3 regions of the Kitasatospora sp. NPDC001309 genome follow, and region 2 is predicted to be linked to each of the others. Evidence: riboswitches for the same ligand, from Rfam matches in the RefSeq annotation. Region 2 holds a riboswitch; each other region holds the start of a gene.
What was found. A riboswitch is a leader RNA that binds a small molecule or an ion and turns the genes downstream of it on or off. The one in region 2 is predicted to bind S-adenosylmethionine.
Positions count from the first base shown of each region.

Region 1 (5,987 bases), on a different contig from region 2:
CTCCGAGCGGGTGAGTCACGGGCGCGGCGGCTTGAGGGGGAACGTGCGCGAGGGGGACCGGCGACGGGGGAAACGGGAGTAGCATCCGGATCAGGTGAACGTGGTCCGGATCACACTTGAGGGAGCAGGGTCCATGGCGTACACGACCGACGAGACGCTCACCGTCCTCGTCTACAGCGACGACCGCAACACCCGCGAGCAGGTGCTGACGGCGCTCGGCCGTCGCCCCGCCGAGGATCTTCCGGAGCTGTCCTACCTCGAATGCGCGACCACCCCCGCGGTGATCAAGGCGCTGGAGAAGGGCGGCGTCGACCTGTGCGTGCTGGACGGCGAGGCGGTGCCGGCCGGCGGCCTCGGCCTCGGGCGCCAGCTCAAGGACGAGATCTACGGGTGCCCGCCGGTGCTGGTGCTGATCGGCCGGCCGCAGGACTCCTGGCTCGCCGCCTGGAGCCGGGCCGATGCCGCGATCTCCCACCCGGTCGAGCCGGTGGCGCTGGCCGAGGCGGTCGCCACCCTGCTGCGGGCCCGGCTGGCCAAGCGGGCCCCGGCCACGCGCTGAGCGGTGCCGTCTCAGTCCTGGAGAAGGGGGCGCCGTCGGCACCCCGCCGCTCGATAGGCTGGCTCCATCCGTACGGACGTCCCCCCGGCGCGGGGGAACCGACTACAGCTGGAGTCAGCCATGGTGAACGTGAACCCTGCGAACGGTGGTACCGACCCCGCGCAGGTGGTCCGCACCTGGCCGGACATCCTGGCGGCTCTGTTGAAGGGGGAGGACCTCGACCGCTCGTCCACCGCGTGGGCGATGGACCGGATCATGAGCGGCGAGGCGTCCCCCGTCCAGGTGGCCGGGTTCATGGTGGCGCTGCGGGCCAAGGGCGAGACGGTCGACGAGATCGCCGGCCTGGTGGACGCGATGTACGACCACGCCGAGCCGCTGGACATCCCCGGCCCGGCGGTCGACATCGTCGGCACCGGCGGGGACCGGGCGAAGACCGTCAACATCTCGACCATGTCGGCGATCGTCGCCGCGGCGGCCGGGGCCAAGGTGGTCAAGCACGGCAACCGGGCGGCCTCCTCGTCCAGCGGCTCCTCGGACGTGCTGGAGAAGCTCGGGGTGGCACTCGACCTCTCCTCCCGGCGGGTGGCCCAGGTGGCCGAGGAGGTCGGGCTCACCTTCTGCTTCGCGGCGAAGTTCCACCCCTCGATGCGGCACGCCGCCACCGCGCGGCGCGACCTCGGGGTGCCCACCGCCTTCAACATCCTCGGCCCGCTGACCAACCCGGCGAAGGTCACCTCGCACGCCATCGGCTGCTTCGACACCCGGCTGGCCGGGCTGATCGCCGGGGTGCTCGCCCGGCGCGGGGCGACCGCGCTGGTGTTCCGCGGCGACGACGGGCTGGACGAGCTGACCATCACCACCACCTCGCGGGTCTGGGTGGTGCGCGACGGCGTGGTCACCGAGACCACGTTCGACCCGCGGGACGTCGGCATCGAGCTGGTCGGCATCGAGGCGCTGCGCGGGGCCGACGCCGCGTACAACGCCGAGGTCGCGCGCCGGCTGCTGGCCGGGGAGCGCGGGCCGGTGCGGGACGCCGTCCTGCTGAACACGGCGGCGGCGCTGGTCGCGCTGGAGCTGGGCGACGCCCCGCTGGCGGAGCAGCTCGCGGCGGGCATGGTGCGGGCGGCCGAGGCGATCGACTCCGGCCGGGCGCAGGACCTGCTGCGGCGCTGGTCCGAGGCCACCAGCCGGATCTGAGCCGGTAGTTGAGGGCCCGTGTCGATGCGTCGGCACGGGCCCTCCGGCTGCCCGCCCCGAGCCGGAGGGGCGCGCCGAGGAGGCTGTCCGGATGGTGGATGCCTGTTTGACCGTCCGACGTACCCGACCTAGAGTCTTCGCCAGGTCATGAGTGACAGCGCGAAGCCCCAGCTCGCTGTCCGGCAACCCTCCGTCCGTGGCGGGGTGCCCTGGGTGAGGACCGGGTCGCCGGGCAAGCCGTCCGCGCGACAAGCGCGGACACCGGACGATCAGCACTCCCGGGGTCCCTTACCCGTGAAGGAGTGCATCCTCATGTCCCTCTCCCTCGGAACCACCGCCCCGCTCGCCGTCCTCGGCCACGACGTCGAGGTCCCGCTCGTCAGCGGTGAGAAGGTCGGCTACGCGGCTCTCGACTACGCGGCCAGCGCGCCGGCCCTCCAGCGGGTGTGGGAAGACGTCGCCGCCTACGCCCCCTACTACGGCAGCGTGCACCGCGGCGCCGGCTACCTCTCCCAGCTGTCCACCGACCTGTTCGAGCAGAGCCGCCGGACCGTCGCCGAGTTCCTCGACCTGCGCGAGGGCGACCAGGTGGTCTTCACCCGCGCCACCACCGACTCGCTCAACCTGCTGGCCGCCGCCGTCCCGGCCGGCACCCGGGTGTTCGCCTTCGAGACCGAGCACCACGCCTCGCTGCTGCCGTGGGCGCACGCCGGGCTGGAGGTCTGCTACCTGCGGGCGCCGCGCTCGCGGGCCGAGGCGGTGGCCGCGCTGGAGGAGGCGCTGGCCGCGGCGCCGGAGGGCCCGAAGCTGCTGTGCGTCACCGGCGCCTCCAACGTGACCGGCGAGCTGTGGCCGGTCGCCGAACTGACCGGGACCGCGCACCGGTACGGCGCCCGGGTGGTGCTGGACGCCGCCCAGCTGGCCCCGCACCACCGGGTCTCGGTGCGCGAACTGGGCGTCGACTGGATCGCCTTCTCCGGCCACAAGCTGTACGCGCCGTTCGGCGCCGGGGTGCTGGCCGGGCGCTCCGACTGGCTGGACGCGGCCGAGCCCTACCTGGCCGGCGGCGGGGCGACCCGGACGGTGGCCCGGGAGCTGGACGGCTCGGTGGCGGTGCAGTGGCACACCGGCCCGGCCCGGCACGAGGCCGGCTCGCCCAACGTCATCGGCGCCTACGCGATCGCCTCGGCCTGTCGGGCGCTCACCGAGGCCGGCTTCGACGCGCTGGAGGCCCGGGAGCGGGAGCTGGTCGAGCGGCTGACGGCGGGGCTGGCGGAGATCCCCGAGGTCCGGGTGCTGAACCTGTTCGGGGCCGGCTCGGCCCGGGTGGGCGTGCTGTCCTTCGTCGTCCAGGGCTGGAACAGCTCGCACTTCTCGGCCGCGCTGTCCGCCGAGTACGGCATCGGCGTGCGCGACGGGCTGTTCTGCGCCCACCCGCTGGTGCGCACCCTGCTCGGGGACGAGGACGTGGCGCCCTCCGAGTGCGGGGCGCCCGAGCCCTCGCTGCCCGGTGAGCGCAGCCTGAACGCGATCCGGGTGAGCTTCGGCGCCGGCACGCCGGACGAGCACGTCGAGCGCTTCCTGGCCGCGGTCCGCGAGCTGGTCTCGGACGGCGCGGCGTGGAACTACCGCAACGAGGGCGGCCGTTGCGTCGCCGACACGCGTCGCGCGAGCTGAGTCCTACTCGTCCAGGCCGAGGGCGAAGGCCGCTTCCAGGTCGTGCTGGGAGTAGGTGCGGAAGGCGATCTGGGTCTCGGTGTGGGCCACGCCCGGGACCTTGTTGAGCCGGCCCGGGATGACCTCGGCCAGGTCGTCGTGGCGGCGCACCCGGACCATCGCCACCAGGTCGTACCCGCCGGTCACCGAGTACACCTCGCTGACGCCCTCGATCGCGGCGATGGCCTCGGCGATCTCAGGGATGCGGTCGACACTGGTCTTGATCAGGACGATGGCGGTGATCACAGTTCGGGCTCCTTGATGGGGTGCGGCCAGCGTATCGGGCCTCAGCCGGGGCGTCTCGGGGGGTGGCCGACCACCGTGCAGGCGTACAGGAAGCCCGCCGAGAAGCCGATCACGTGCACCAGGTAGGCCACTCCGGGCCCGGCCGAGTGCACCGACCACCACTGCAGGGCGAACCAGAGGCCGAGCACCAGCCAGGCCGGGAAGCGCAGCGGGAGGAAGAGGAGCAGCGGGACGAGGGTGGTCACCCGGGCCCGCGGGTGGAAGCGCAGGTAGGCGCCGAGCACGGCGGAGATCGCGCCCGAGGCGCCGATCAGGACCCGGGTGGAGTCGGGCGAGTGCGCCTCGGCGAGCGCGAAGCCGTACGAGGCGGTGCAGCCGGCGGCCAGGTAGAAGAGGAGGTACCTGGCCCGGCCGACCCGGCGTTCGACGGTCGGGCCGAAGACGTGCAGGAAGAGCAGGTTGCCCAGCAGGTGCAGCCAGCCGGCGTGCAGGAAGAGGCCGGTGAGGGCGGACACCGCCGGGTGCTTGCCCGGGGTGGGGGCGGCGGGGCAGCCGGGGACCGGGTCGGGGGCCTCGGCCAGTTGTCCGGCGGTCAGCGGGTGGCCGGTCAGCAGTTCGGCGGGGACGGCGCCCCAGCGCTGCTCGTACCGCTGCTCGGCGCAGATCCGGGCCTGGCCGGTGCCGTACAGGGGGTTGAGGCCGGCGGCCGGGCCGAGCAGGAAGACCAGGGTGTTGACCGCGATCAGGGCGTAGGTGACCGCCGGGGCGGGCAGCGCCGGGCGGCCGTCCCGCGCGTCGGTGTGGTCGGGGGCCGTGAGCGCCATGCGGCCAAGCATCCCTCCGGGCGCGGCAGGTGACACGGCGGTTTACGGCAGGTGGACTACTGGTCCGTCCGGCGGGGCGGGACGGACTCCGGTCATCTCAGCTGACCGGTGGTCCTCGTGGTTGCCCCAGGCAATAGGCTTGGGGCGGGCATTCCCGCCTCCCGCCGCCGACGCCGGGGCTCCGGGGGAGCGCCCGGCCCGCCCAGGGACCAGCCGAGAGGACCCCCGATGACCGTCCCCGCTCCGACCGCCGAGACGCGCTGGCGCTGCACGCTGTGCGGCAACCTCACCCGCTTCGACGTGACCCGCTCCGCGCGGGTCACCGAGTTCCTGCACTTCGACCTGGCCGGCGAATCCCGGGTCGAGGAGACCGAGGTGCACAGCGAGACCGTGGAGTCCGTGCGCTGCCGCTGGTGCAACGCGGTGGACCAGGTCGAGCTGGTGGCCCGTCCGGGTGCCGAGGCCGCGGAGGCCCCCACCACGCAGGGCTGACCCCTCCGGTGCGGTGGGCGGTGCGCGACACCGCCGTCCACCGCACGGGACAATACAGACAAGACGCACGGAGCGTGACGACAGGGGCGGCCGCGGCCGCACCCGCTGGACCAGGATCGGAGCCGAGGACGTGGTGGACGCAGCGAGGGAGCCCGGCGAAGCGCAGGGGCTTCAGCCCGCTGCGCCGGCACCGGAGCCGGCCACCGGGCCGGTCCGGTCCGAGACCGACCTCCCGGGGGACGCCGGCGGGGCCCCGGCCGGCGCGGGTGCCGAGCGGGCGCCCGAGAAGCTGGACCGGCCGCTGCCCGAAGGGGTGCGCCGGCGGGTGGTCGGGCTGGCCTCGGACGCGCTGGGCGGGCTGCCGCCCGGGGAGCTGCCGCAGAGCCTGCGTCAGTACGTCAAGTTCACCCCCGCGCGGCGGGCCAAGTACGCGGCCACCGCGCTGGCGGCGGCGCTGGAGTCCGAGCCGGCCTTCCGGGTGCGGATAGCGGAGCGGCTGCGGCTGGGCCAGCCGGACCTGGTGAAGGCGCTGGAGTCGGGCACCGTCCCCGGCGCCGCCGATCCGATGGACGTCGCGGCCGCCGCCTACCTGGTGCGCTCGCCCGGCTGGAGCCGACTGGTCGCCGAGGCGGGCGAGGAGGCCGAGCGGGCCGGCGCCGAGGACGCGGCGGCGGAGGCCGCCCGGCAGGTGGAGAAGCTCCAGGCCGAGCTGGCCGAGGTGCGGGCCGCGGCGCGGGCGGACCTGGACCGCCAGCGCGCGGAGTTCGAGGGCGTCCGGCGGGAGGCCGAGTCGCTGCGCAAGAAGGTGCGGTCGCTGGAGAGCGACACCCGGCGGGCGCAGGCCGAGACCCGGCGGGTGACCGGGGAGCTGGAGGCGGCGCGGGCGCAGGCCACCGGGGAGCGCAGCGCGGCCGAGTCCGAGGCGCGGCGGCTGCGGCACCGGGTTTCCGAAC
Region 1 covers NZ_JBIAXC010000077.1:15,298-21,284, reverse strand. Annotated here, with positions in the region: gene ACFY2K_RS41640 (hypothetical protein) at 134-559, shown strand; gene trpD (anthranilate phosphoribosyltransferase) at 680-1,756, shown strand; SAM riboswitch class IV at 1,900-2,017, shown strand; gene ACFY2K_RS41630 (aminotransferase class V-fold PLP-dependent enzyme) at 2,069-3,433, shown strand; gene ACFY2K_RS41625 (Lrp/AsnC ligand binding domain-containing protein) at 3,437-3,718, opposite strand; gene ACFY2K_RS41620 (rhomboid family intramembrane serine protease) at 3,760-4,542, opposite strand; gene ACFY2K_RS41615 (hypothetical protein) at 4,771-5,034, shown strand; gene ACFY2K_RS41610 (NYN domain-containing protein) at 5,324-5,987, shown strand, end outside.
Region 1: linked by a shared signal. The riboswitch ahead of ACFY2K_RS41630 (aminotransferase class V-fold PLP-dependent enzyme) and the one ahead of ACFY2K_RS16570 (IclR family transcriptional regulator) in region 2 are both predicted to bind S-adenosylmethionine.

Region 2 (5,987 bases):
GGGCCTGAGCTCCAGCTACACCACGGACGGCGTGCACTTCACCCAGACGGCGCTGCCCTTCACCCACTGCGCGCCGGGCGGGCTGGCCTACCAGCGGGCCTCCGACGGCTGGGTGAGCTTCGGCCCCGACGGCACCGCGTACGCCAGCGCCCTGGTCTTCGACGCCACCACGCCGCGCAGCGCGGTGGCCGCCGCCACCTCCACCGACGGCGGGCGCAGCTGGCAGCACGTCACCGAACTGATCGGCGACGACGACCCGGCGATCACCGACGACAAGAACGCCGTCACCGCCGACCCGGTGCACCCGGGCGTGGCCTACCAGGTCTGGGACCGGGTGGACCAGACCACCGGCCCGACCCCGGTCTTCGACGGGCCGGGCTACCTGTCCGTCACCCGGGACCACGGCCGGACCTGGTCCCCGGCGAAGCCCTTCGTGACCACGGCCACGACGCCGAACACCCAGACCATCGGCAACCAGATCGTGGTCGACCCGCGCACCGACACGCTGTACGACTTCTTCGACTGGATCACCTTCACCGACGCGACCGCCACCACCGTCAGCGACGTGCACTTCGGCATGGTCAGCTCCACCGACCAGGGCCGCACCTGGAGCCCGCCGGTCCGGGTCGCCGCCGACACCTCCGTCCCCGAGGTCCACCCGAACGCGCCCACCGACGCCACCAAGTCCCTCCGGGCCGGCGCCGGACTGCCCAGCGTGGCGATCGACCCGCAGACCGGCGAGCTGTACCTCGCCTATGAGGGCTCGGAGTCCACCGGCGGCAGGTACGACGCGATCCAGCTGGTGCACTCCACCGACGGCGGCCGGACCTGGAGCGGCCCGACCCGGCTCAACCAGGCCCCGGGAGCGCCGGCGTTCACCCCGTCGATCACCGTGACGGCCGACGGCACCGTCGCCGTCAGCTACTACGACCTGCGCTACCTCACCCCGGACGACACCACCGCGCTGCCCACCGCCGCCTGGCTGCTCAGCTTCCCGCGCGGCGGCGAGAACAGTCCGGTCGAGCGGCAGATCTCGCCGGTCTTCGACTGGCTCCAGGCGCCGTACGCCGGGGGCCACTTCCTCGGCGACTACCAGGCCCTGATCACCGACGGCCACCGGATCCGCCCGGTGCTGGTGACCGCCAACAGCGGCGCCCCGCTGAACTCCACCGACGTGTACAGCGGCCGCTTCCGGCCGGACACCCTGCGCAGCCCGGGTGCGGCCGCACCGACCACCGGGGCGGCGCGCACCGGGGCGCCCGCCGCCGGCCCGCGCGCCGTGCAGCACCTGCGGCGCTGACCCGACCGGCGGCTGCCGGCGCGGAGGAGCTCCGCGCCGGCGGCCGCCCGGACCCGAGCGCTCGGGTCCGGTCCGGGCCCCGGACCGGTCACCCCACGTCAGCCGACGGCCCGGTCAGGGCCTGTTCAGTGCGTCCGTGAGGTGGCCCGCCGCCTCGATGACGGCCTGGGAGAGGCGGGCCCCCGGGTGCCGGCTGAGCCGTTCGATCGGCCCCGAGACGGAAACGGCGGCCACCACCCGGCCGGCCGGGCCCCGCACGGGCGCGGAGACGGAGGCCACGCCGGGCTCGCGCTCGCCGATCGACTGGGCCCACCCCCGGCGCCGCACCCCGCTCAGCGCGGTGGCGGTGAACCGGGCGCCCTGGAGGCCGCGGTGGAGCCGCTCGGGCTCCTCCCAGGCCAGCAGGACCTGGGCGGCGGACCCGACCTTCATCGGCAGCGCGAGGCCCACCGGCACGGTGTCCCGCAGGCCGAAGAGGCGTTCGGCGGCCGCCACGCAGATCCGGACCTCGCCCTGCCGACGGTACAGCTGGGCGGTCTCGCCGGTGACGTCGCGCAGGTGGGTGAGGACCGTGCCCGCCGCGGCCAGCAGGCGGTCCTCACCGGCCGCCGCCGAGAGCTCGGCGAGCCGCGGGCCGAGGACGAACCGGCCCTGGAGGTCCCGGCCGAGCAGCCGGTGGTGCTCCAGTGCGACGGCGATCCGGTGGGCGGTCGGCCGGGCCAGCCCGGTGGCGTCGACCAGCCCGGCCAAGGTGGCCGGACCGGCCTCCAGGGTGCCGAGGATCGAGGTGATCTTGTCGAGCACGCCGACGCCGCTCGTGTTCTCCATGGACGGGTACTCCAGTCTCAGATCCCGTGAGCGACGGGTGGGTACGGCTCACGGGCGCTCCGGTGGGGTGGGAGCGGGGTGGTCAGCGGAAACAGGCCTGCGGGAACAGCAGATCGCCTGCGCCGAGCACGAAACGGGTACGCGAAAGGGCCGGGGCGGGAAGCGCCCGGGCGAAGGACAGCACTGAGAGCACCGTGTCTCCTCATCTTCCCCGCGCCACGTTGGCGACAGGCCGGAGTTGGCACTGACCCCGGACGGCACGGCGCGTACTTCGGACGCCGGGTCGAACGGGGAGTTGCCGGGGCTTCGTAGGGCCGGTCCCTCCACCCCTCTGGATGATTCGCGAAGAACCATACAAGATTTCCCGGCCGCCCCGCCAAACCCTTTCCCGACCGCCCCTCGACCCGGAGCCCGCCGGGGTCCTTGACCACGGATGATTTAGATTTCTAAACTATTTCCATGACTGCGACCCCGGCCACCTCAGCGCCCCCGAAGAAGCCGCTCAGGTTCAGAATCGGCATCGCGCTCCTCATCCTGAGCGCCCTGACCTACGTGGCCGTCCTCGTCATCCTCTTCCTCCCGCTGGAGTCCGGCACCAAGGCCGCCGCCTTCGGCGGGACGCTCGTGGTCGCCGAGACCTGCGCCCTCATCGGCATGGCGGGCGTCGGCAAGGAGGCCGTCCGGGCAGTCCGGTCCCGCCTGGGGCTCAGGAGGCGCAGCCGCGCCGCCGAGCAGCCGCCGACCACGGACTGACGGGCCCGATGGACACCGGAGAAAGACCCGACAGCGCCGACCTGCACGCCCGCATCACCCGGATCGACCGGCTCTTCGCGGACCTGTGGGTCCTCTCGGAACGGCACGCGCCCCGCTACGGCGACTTCGGGCTCACCGCCCAACAGCACCTCGTGCTCGCGCGGATCGTGGCCGACCCGGGCATCACCCCCAAGGACCTGGCCGAGCACCTGGGCGTGTCCAGGGGCGCCGTCAGCCAGCACCTGGCGCGCCTGGAGGAGGACGGCTACCTCTCCCGGCGGCGCAGCCCCCAGGACGGACGCGTCCACGTCCTCCGCCTGGAGGCCCGCGGCGCGGCCTACCGGCAGGCCGTGCTCCGGTACGAGCGGGAGCTCCACGACGCCTACGTCGCGAAGCTCTCGGCCGCGGACATGGCGGAGATCGAGTCCGCACTCGGGAAGTTGAGGCGGGTGTTCGAGGACTGACGTCACCCGCCGTGGCCGCTACTCCGGATCGATCAGTCGGGACCGGTCACTTGGGGCCGGTCACTTGGGGCCGGTCACTTGGGGCCGATCAGTGCAGACCGATCACTTGAGATCGATCACGAGGCCGCCCGTCCGCGCCTCTTCGTTCGTGACCTTCGTCCTCGGGTGCCAGAGCACCTGCACCGAGTAGGAGTCCGAACCGCCCGGCACGTCGGGCAGCACGATCGGGAACCGGCAGGCGGAGTCGTGGTACTCGCCCTGCCCCAGGGTGCCGGTCGCCACCACCCGGCCCGCCGCGTCGCGAACGGTCACCAGGGCGTCCTTGTCCACGTCGTCCAAGCCCCTGGCACCGTTGCAGGTACCCGACTTGGTGGGGTCGGAGGTGCTGATCCGCGCCTGGCCCACCAGCGTGAAGGGCTCGTCGTCCCCGGGTCCGGACAGGCCCCAGGCCAGTCCGACGGCGCCGGCGCCGACCACGAGTCCGGCAGCCGCGAACACCGCCGGGGCCTTCCAGGGCCGGAGCCGGGGCTCCTGCGCAGGCTCCGGCGGAGCCGCCTCCGTGGCGGGTATCGGAGCGACATTCTCTTCATACGATGCGTCAGACATTCGCACAGCATGGCATCGAGCGCTTCGCCCGACGAGGAGTTATCTCGACCGGGGCCTGCCCGCGCGGCCGCCACCGACCGGCCGTGCCGACCGGCCATGGGGGCTGGCCATGGGGCCGGCAGCCGTCGGGGCACGGAAGAATGGGGCGGGTGACCAGCACTCAGCCGCTCCCCCGGGGCCTCACCGCCCTCATCCCCGACGCCCGCACCCAGGCCACGCCCGGCGAGCGGGCCGCCTCCCAGCTCCTCCACCTGCGCGAGGCGACCGTGCCCGTGCCGGTCCTCGCCGCGGCCGCCGAGCTGATCACCCCGTTGCTGAAGGACCAGGACCCGGCCACCCGCGCCGCCGCCACCGCCGTCCACACCCGCCTGCTCGCGGCCATCGAGGAGGCCACCCCCTGGCGGTAGCCGGCCGGGCGCGGCAGGGCGAGGGCCGAGCCCCTTCGCGACGAGCCCTCGCGAGGTGCAACCCTCGGGTTGCACCCGGCAGTGCGACGTGCAACTCTGGAGTTGCATCCATTGTCCGCAAGCGAAGGAGCCCCCTCATGAGCGAGGACCGGATCGAACGCGAGACCCTGATCGAGGCGCCCCTGGAGCGGGTCTGGTCCCTGGTGGCCGAGCCCGGCTTCTGGGTCGCCGACAAGGCGAGCCTGCCCGGCACCGTGGCCAGGGAGGGCGAGGAGCTGGTGGCCAGGAACCCGGAGTACGGCGACTTCCCGGTACGCGTGGAGAAGGTCGAGCCGCCGACCTACCTGGCCTACCGCTGGGCCAGCGCGTTCCCCGGCGAGGAACTGCGCGAGGACAACAGCACCCTCGTCGAGTTCACGCTGACCCCGGAGGACGGCAGGACGCGGCTGCGCGTGGTCGAGAGCGGCTTCGCGGCACTGGCCGGCTCCGAGGAAATGCGCGGCAAGGCGGTCGAGGACAACACCGGCGGCTGGCGCCAGGAGCTCGACGCGCTCAGGACGCGCGCCGAACAGCCCGCCACGTGACCGACGAACCCCACGGCGCCGCCGAGGCGGTCGACACCGTCCTCACGGCCCTGGCCGACCCGACGCGACGCCGGCTGCTCGAACTGATCGCCGCGCAGGGCGAGGCCACCGCGACGACGCTCGCCCGGCACCTCCCCGTCTCGCGCCAGGCCGTGGTCAAGCACCTCGCCGTCCTGGACGCCGCCGGGCTGGTGAGCGGCGACCGCATCGGGCGCGAGGTGCGCTACACGGTGCGGCCCGCGGCGCTCGACGCCACGGCGCGTTGGATGGCCTCGCTCGCCGCCGACTGGGACCGCCGGCTGGCGCACATCAAGCGCCTCGCCGAGGCCGCGGAGCACGACTCCCGGACCACGCGTGACCACGCGTCACGCCCACCGGAACAGCCTCACGGAAGGGCATGAGCTAGGCCTGAGTGCGGCCGGTCACCCGCCTGCCCATCCCTCCGCCCCTCCGTCCGTCCGTCAATGCACCGAGCGGGAACTTCACCTTTCGGGGTGGTTAGGTCTCGCTTTTCCGTAGGTAGTCGAACCGCCCCTTCTCCGAGCGCCTGGTACGAATGCGGAGCGACAGAAGATCCGGTACGGGCGGGGGAGTTGACACGGATGCGGGCGAGGACGGGGATCACGACGGCAGGGACCACGACGGCGGGCACGACGGCGGGCACCACGACGGTCGCCGTGGCCGGGGTCGAGTGCGGCTGGGGCAGTTCGGGGAAGTTGAGCGCGGTCCTGTCCGCCCTCCGGGCCCACAGCAGCAGGCGGCTGAGATTCATCGGCCTCGCCTCCGGGTTGGGCAGACCGCTGCTCGCCGAACAGCCGGTGGAGCGCTGGTTCGACCTCCCGGACGAGCGGTCCGACCAGGAGCTGGACCGGATCGTCCGGGCGCAGCGGGTGCAGGCGGCACTGGTGGTACTGGACGGCGTGCTGGCGAAGGCGTTGCGGGCCTGCGGGGTGCCGGTGGTGTTCGTGGACAGCCTGCCGTTCCTCTGGACGGACGGCGACCGGCCCGACCTCCCGCTGGACGCCGAGGTGTACTGCGCCCAGCG
Region 2 covers NZ_JBIAXC010000014.1:22,392-28,378, forward strand. Annotated here, with positions in the region: gene ACFY2K_RS16565 (neuraminidase (sialidase)) at 1-1,300, shown strand, start outside; gene ACFY2K_RS16570 (IclR family transcriptional regulator) at 1,415-2,128, opposite strand; SAM riboswitch class I at 2,328-2,470, opposite strand; gene ACFY2K_RS16575 (transporter suffix domain-containing protein) at 2,588-2,881, shown strand; gene ACFY2K_RS16580 (MarR family winged helix-turn-helix transcriptional regulator) at 2,890-3,345, shown strand; gene ACFY2K_RS16585 (hypothetical protein) at 3,448-3,843, opposite strand; gene ACFY2K_RS16590 (hypothetical protein) at 4,101-4,358, shown strand; gene ACFY2K_RS16595 (SRPBCC domain-containing protein) at 4,496-4,942, shown strand; gene ACFY2K_RS16600 (ArsR/SmtB family transcription factor) at 4,939-5,343, shown strand; gene ACFY2K_RS16605 (hydroxymethylcytosylglucuronate/cytosylglucuronate synthase) at 5,545-5,987, shown strand, end outside.

Region 3 (5,987 bases), on a different contig from region 2:
GAAGGAGGGCGCGGTGGGGGTCGCGTAGAGCAGGTGGTGGACGAACCAGAGGGTGGAGTTGGCGACGCCGTTGTAGGCGCGGGCGAAGGTCTCCGGGTCGATGTCGAGCATCCGTACGGCCTGTCCGCCGACCTCGTGCCCGGCGAGGTCGAGGCGGCCGGCGGGGGCCTCCCGGGCGGCTCTGCGGTCGGCGTCGCTCAGCGCGGCGCAGACCCAGACGGCGGTGGGGTCGTCGATCGCGGACAGGCCGGAGACCAGGCCCCCGCCGCCGCGGCGCAGGGTCAGCGTGCCGTCGTCGGCGGTGCCGAAGGACACCGGTCCCCGGTTGGAGGCCACCAGGACGGGGGCGGTTCCGGTCGCACTCGAACGTTCGGTCGTGAGATCGCCCATGGTTGGGATGTTGCCGGGGGGTCGGGGCGGCAAACCCGTCAGCGGCGGGTGGCGTATTCCGGGACGGTGTGCATCGGGGGGCGTTCCAGGGCCGTCACGGGGTGGGTGTGGGCGGTGAAGGCGCGGGTGTGGGGGTCGCGGGTGAACTGGGTGAGGTGGGGGTGGACGAGGTCGGCGGAGGCCTTGAGGCGGTGGGAGCGGTCGAGGCGTTCCAGGGCGGTGCGGTAGATGGTGGCGGCCATCCGGCCGAGGGCCTGGCCGTCCTGGTGGCGGTGGTGCCGCACGCCGACGTCGACCTGGGCCAGCGCGTCGAGGCCGACCTGGTCCAGGGCGTCGACCAGGAGGCCGAGTTCGACGCCGTAGCCGGTGGGGAAGGGCAGCCGTTCGAGCAGTGAGCGGCGGGCCGCGTACTCGCCGCCGAGGGGCTGGACGAAGCCGGCGAGTTCCGGCCAGTGGAGGTTGAGCAGGGGGCGGGCGACGAGTTCGGTGACCCGGCCGCCGCCGGCCGGGACGATCGCGCCGCTTTCGGTCTCGAGCGGGCGGTCGTACATGGCCTTGACCAGGTGGATGTCGGGGTCGGTGAGGAGCGGGCCGACGATGCCGGAGACGAAGGCCGGGTCGAACTCGCGCAGGTCGGCGTCGATGAAGCAGACGATGTCGCCGTGGGTGACCAGCAGGGAGCGCCAGAGCACCTCGCCCTTGCCGGGGACGGCGGGCAGCCGGGGGAGGATCCGGTCTCGGTGTTCCACCCGGGCGCCGGCCTCGGCGGCGACGGCGGCGGTGGCGTCGGTGGAGCCGGAGTCGACCACGACGAGTTCGTCGACGAGCGGGATCCGGTCCATGAGCTCGCGCCGGACGGTGCGGACGATGTCGCCGACGGTGGCCTCCTCGTCGAGGGCGGGGAGGACGACGCTGACCGTCCGGCCGGTGCGCCGTTTGGCGGCGAGGAGGGCGTCGACCGGCCGCTCGGCCGCGCTCCACGAGCGGCGGCGGAGCCAGGACGCCGCCTGTGGGAGGAGGGCGTGGGTCGGTTCGGCGGGCACGGTGACTCTCCTCGGCGGGATCGGGTGGGACGGGTCATCTCGCTTGGCGGACGGTCCCGTTCAGGGTTGGCGCCTTCGGATACAGTCTTCGTACAGCGGTCGGACCTTTGCACGCCGGGGTCGCCGCTGCGCACCACCACAATTTCACAAGCTCATCCAGAGGGACTGAGGGAACGGCCCGTTGACGTCCCGGCAACCTTCTCGCTCGGCTGTCGTTGACAGGCCCCGGCGGGACAGGTGCCAATTCCGGCCTGTGGCGCGACCGCGCCGCGGGGAAGATGAGGAGAGAGGCCTCCGCCATCATGGCTATCGACATCGCCGCACCTGTTTCCGTCGACCTCGGCCCCGCCGCCGCCCTGTCCTGTCGGGAGTGCGGAACCCGCTTCCCGCTCGGCCCCAGCTTCGCCTGTGTGGAGTGCTTCGGGCCGCTGGAGATCGCCTACGAGTTCGGCGGCGAGCGCGCCGAGGAGCTGCGCAGGCGGATCGAGTCCGGCCCCGCGTCCATCTGGCGGTACGCGCCGCTGCTGCCGGTGCCGGCCGACGTCGCCTCGAAGCCCAACCTGAACCCCGGCTGGACCCCGCTGGTGAAGGCGGACAACCTGGGCCGGGAGCTCGGGTTCACCGCGCAGCTGCACGTCAAGGACGACTCGGGCAACCCGACGCACTCGTTCAAGGACCGGGTGGTGGCCTGCGCGATCGAGGCGGCCCGGGCGTTCGGCTACACCACGCTGTCCTGCTCGTCGACCGGCAACCTGGCCGGTGCGGTGGGTGCGGCGGCGGCCCGGGCCGGGTTCCGCTCCTGCGTGTTCATCCCGCACGACCTGGAGCAGGGCAAGGTCGTGATGGCCGGGGTGTACGGCGGTGAGCTGGTCGGCATCGAGGGCAACTACGACGACGTGAACCGGTTCTGCTCGGAGCTGATCGGGGACCCGGCCGGCGAGGGCTGGGGCTTCGTCAACGTCAATCTGCGGCCGTACTACGGCGAGGGCTCCAAGACGCTGGCGTACGAGATCTGCGAGCAGCTCGGCTGGCGGCTGCCGGAGCAGATCGTCATCCCGATCGCCTCGGGCTCGCAGCTGACGAAGATCGACAAGGGTCTGCAGGAGCTGATCAAGCTGGGCCTGGTGGAGGACCGGCCGTACCGGATCTTCGGCGCCCAGGCGGAGGGCTGCTCGCCGGTGTCGGCGGCGTTCAAGGCCGGCCGGGACGTGATCAGGCCGGTGAAGCCGGACACCATCGCCAAGTCGCTGGCGATCGGCAACCCGGCGGACGGCCCGTACGTGCTGGACATCGCCCGCCGGACCGGCGGCGCGGTGGAGGACGTCACGGACGCGGAGGTGGTGGCGGCGATCCGGCTGCTGGCCCGGACCGAGGGGATCTTCGCCGAGACCGCGGGCGGGGTGACCGTCGGTGTGCTGAAGAAGCTCGTGGAGACCGGTCAGCTGGACCCGTCCAAGGAGACCGTCGCGATCAACACCGGGGACGGCCTGAAGACGCTGGACGCCGTCTCCGAGGCGGGCATGACCGCCGTCATCCGCCCGACGCTGGACTCCTTCCACGCCGCCGGCCTCGCGTCCGTCTGATCCACCCCCCCACCCCGCTAGGAGAGTCATGAGCGCCAACGTCCGCATCCCCACCATCCTGCGCACCTACACCGGCGGTGCGGCCGAGGTGCCCGCCGAGGGGGCCACCCTGGGCGAGGTCATCGCCGACCTGGAGCGCAACCACGCGGGCATCGCGGCCCGGATCCTGGACGACACCGGCAAGCTGCGCCGCTTCGTCAACGTGTACGTGAACGACGACGACGTGCGGTTCGCCGAGGGCCTGGCGACCGGGATCGCGGACGGTGCGAGCGTTTCGATCATTCCGGCGGTGGCCGGCGGCTGCTGAGCCGTTCCCGCTTCCCGGCCGTCCGCGCGTACGGAATTCCGCTCTCCGTACGCGCGGACGGCCGTCGGCATTTCGGTGGGAATATTTTCGGTCCGAGTCGGAGTAGAGTGTGGCTCTGCTGGGAACAGGGCTTCCCCTTCCGGCGGTGGGTGCTTCGCCGGAGCCCGTCCGGGCGCTGAGACCGGCCCGGGGCCCGGGCGGTGAAACATGTCAGGCAGATGTCAGAATTCCTGCAGGCATTTGAGTAATTCGTCCGCTATGTCCGGCGCTAATTGCCGATTTCCTCCCGGTTTGTTCGCTCTTGTCTCTCGACGGGGCTGCGGAATTCCCGGCGGCGGACCCTGTTGCAGAGGGCGTCGATCCGGATACATTCAGCGGCGGTCGACGTAATCAACCGCTCACGGAAGCCGTCCGGCGCCCCCGTGCGGAGGATTGCGGCGTGCACGGCTGCGTCCAGGGGGGTTCCCCGGGCCGGCCTTCAAACCAGACCCGGGCCCGCGACCTGCTGGCCCGTGAAGGGCCAGCACAGCACTAGGGGAGTTCGGAATGGCTCAGGGCACCGTCAAGTGGTTCAACGCGGAGAAGGGCTACGGCTTCATCGCGGTCGACGGTGGTGCGGACGTCTTCGTCCACTACAGCGCGATCCAGATGGACGGCTACCGCACCCTCGAGGAGGGCCAGCGGGTCGAGTTCGAGATCTCCCAGGGACAGAAGGGCCCGCAGGCGGACATGGTCCGCGCGGCGGTCTGACCTCTTCCGGAACCCAGGAGCTCGGCGCGGCCCACGGCTGGTGACCACTCGCTTCTCGACGGGCCCGTACGACACGCGTCGTACGGGCCCGTTCGCTTTCCCGCGCCGGGCCGTCCGGGGTGCCGGGCGGGGGCGGGCGGAGGTGGGCGGCGGCTCGCGGGTCGGCCGTGGGGCTTGCACTCGACCACCCGGAGTGCTAATCATTGGCGTTAGCACTCACAGTGTGAGAGTGACAGCGGACCGGGTCGGTGAGGCCCCCGGGAGCGGCAGGGGAATGGACCTCCGCACACCAGGGCCGTCCGTCGCGGGCACCCCTTGGTCCGAGCAGTCGACCGTGTCCCGGAGGACCACTTCTGATGGCCAAGATCATCGCCTTTGATGAGGAAGCTCGCCGCGGCCTTGAGCGTGGCATGAACCAGCTCGCCGACGCGGTGAAGGTCACGCTCGGCCCCAAGGGCCGCAACGTCGTGCTGGAGAAGAAGTGGGGCGCCCCCACGATCACCAACGACGGTGTCTCCATCGCCAAGGAGATCGAGCTCGAGGACCCCTACGAGAAGATCGGCGCGGAGCTCGTCAAGGAGGTCGCCAAGAAGACGGACGACGTCGCGGGTGACGGCACCACCACCGCCACCGTGCTCGCCCAGGCCCTGGTTCGCGAGGGTCTGCGCAACGTCGCCGCCGGCGCCAACCCGATGGCCCTCAAGCGCGGTATCGAGAAGGCCGTCGCCGCCGTCTCGGACCAGCTGCTGGCCCAGGCCAAGGACGTGGAGACCAAGGAGCAGATCGCCTCCACCGCCTCCATCTCCGCCGCTGACACCCAGATCGGCGAGCTCATCGCCGAGGCCATGGACAAGGTCGGCAAGGAAGGCGTCATCACCGTCGAGGAGAGCAACACCTTCGGCCTGGAGCTCGAGCTCACCGAGGGCATGCGCTTCGACAAGGGCTACATCTCCGCCTACTTCGCCACCGACCTGGAGCGCATGGAGGCGACGTTCGAGGACCCGTACATCCTCATCGCCAACTCCAAGATCGGCTCGGTCAAGGACCTGCTCCCGCTGCTGGAGAAGGTCATGCAGAGCGGCAAGCCGCTCGTCATCATCGCCGAGGACGTCGAGGGCGAGGCCCTGTCGACCCTGGTCGTGAACAAGATCCGCGGCACCTTCAAGTCCGTCGCCGTCAAGGCCCCGGGCTTCGGCGACCGCCGCAAGGCCATGCTCGGCGACATCGCCATCCTCACCGGTGGCACCGTGATCTCCGAGGAGGTCGGCCTCAAGCTGGAGAACGCCGGCATCGACCTGCTGGGCACCGCCCGCAAGGTGGTCATCACCAAGGACGAGACCACCATCGTCGACGGTGGCGGCGACAGCGACCAGGTCGCCGGCCGCGTGAACCAGATCCGCGCCGAGATCGAGAACAGCGACTCGGACTACGACCGCGAGAAGCTCCAGGAGCGCCTCGCCAAGCTGGCCGGCGGCGTGGCCGTCATCAAGGCCGGCGCGGCCACCGAGGTGGAGCTCAAGGAGCGCAAGCACCGCATCGAGGACGCCGTCCGCAACGCCAAGGCCGCCGTCGAGGAGGGCATCGTCGCCGGTGGTGGCGTCGCGCTGCTGCAGGCCGGTGTCGCCTTCGACAAGCTGGAGCTGGAGGGCGACGAGGCCACCGGTGCCAACATCGTCAAGGTCGCGCTGGAGGCCCCGATCAAGCAGATCGCGACCAACGCCGGCCTGGAGGGTGGCGTCGTGGTGGAGAAGGTGCGCAACCTCCCCGCCGGTCACGGCCTGAACGCCGCCACCAACGAGTACGTCGACCTGGTCGCCGCGGGCATCATCGACCCGGCCAAGGTCACCCGCTCCGCGCTGCAGAACGCCGCCTCCATCGCGGCGCTGTTCCTCACCACCGAGGCCGTCATCGCCG
Region 3 covers NZ_JBIAXC010000028.1:5,632-11,618, forward strand. Annotated here, with positions in the region: gene ACFY2K_RS25805 (trehalose-6-phosphate synthase) at 1-390, opposite strand, end outside; gene ACFY2K_RS25810 (glucosyl-3-phosphoglycerate synthase) at 429-1,433, opposite strand; SAM riboswitch class I at 1,583-1,718, shown strand; gene thrC (threonine synthase) at 1,736-3,016, shown strand; gene ACFY2K_RS25820 (MoaD/ThiS family protein) at 3,045-3,323, shown strand; gene ACFY2K_RS25825 (cold-shock protein) at 3,870-4,073, shown strand; gene groL (chaperonin GroEL) at 4,430-5,987, shown strand, end outside.
Region 3: linked by a shared signal. The riboswitch ahead of thrC (threonine synthase) and the one ahead of ACFY2K_RS16570 (IclR family transcriptional regulator) in region 2 are both predicted to bind S-adenosylmethionine.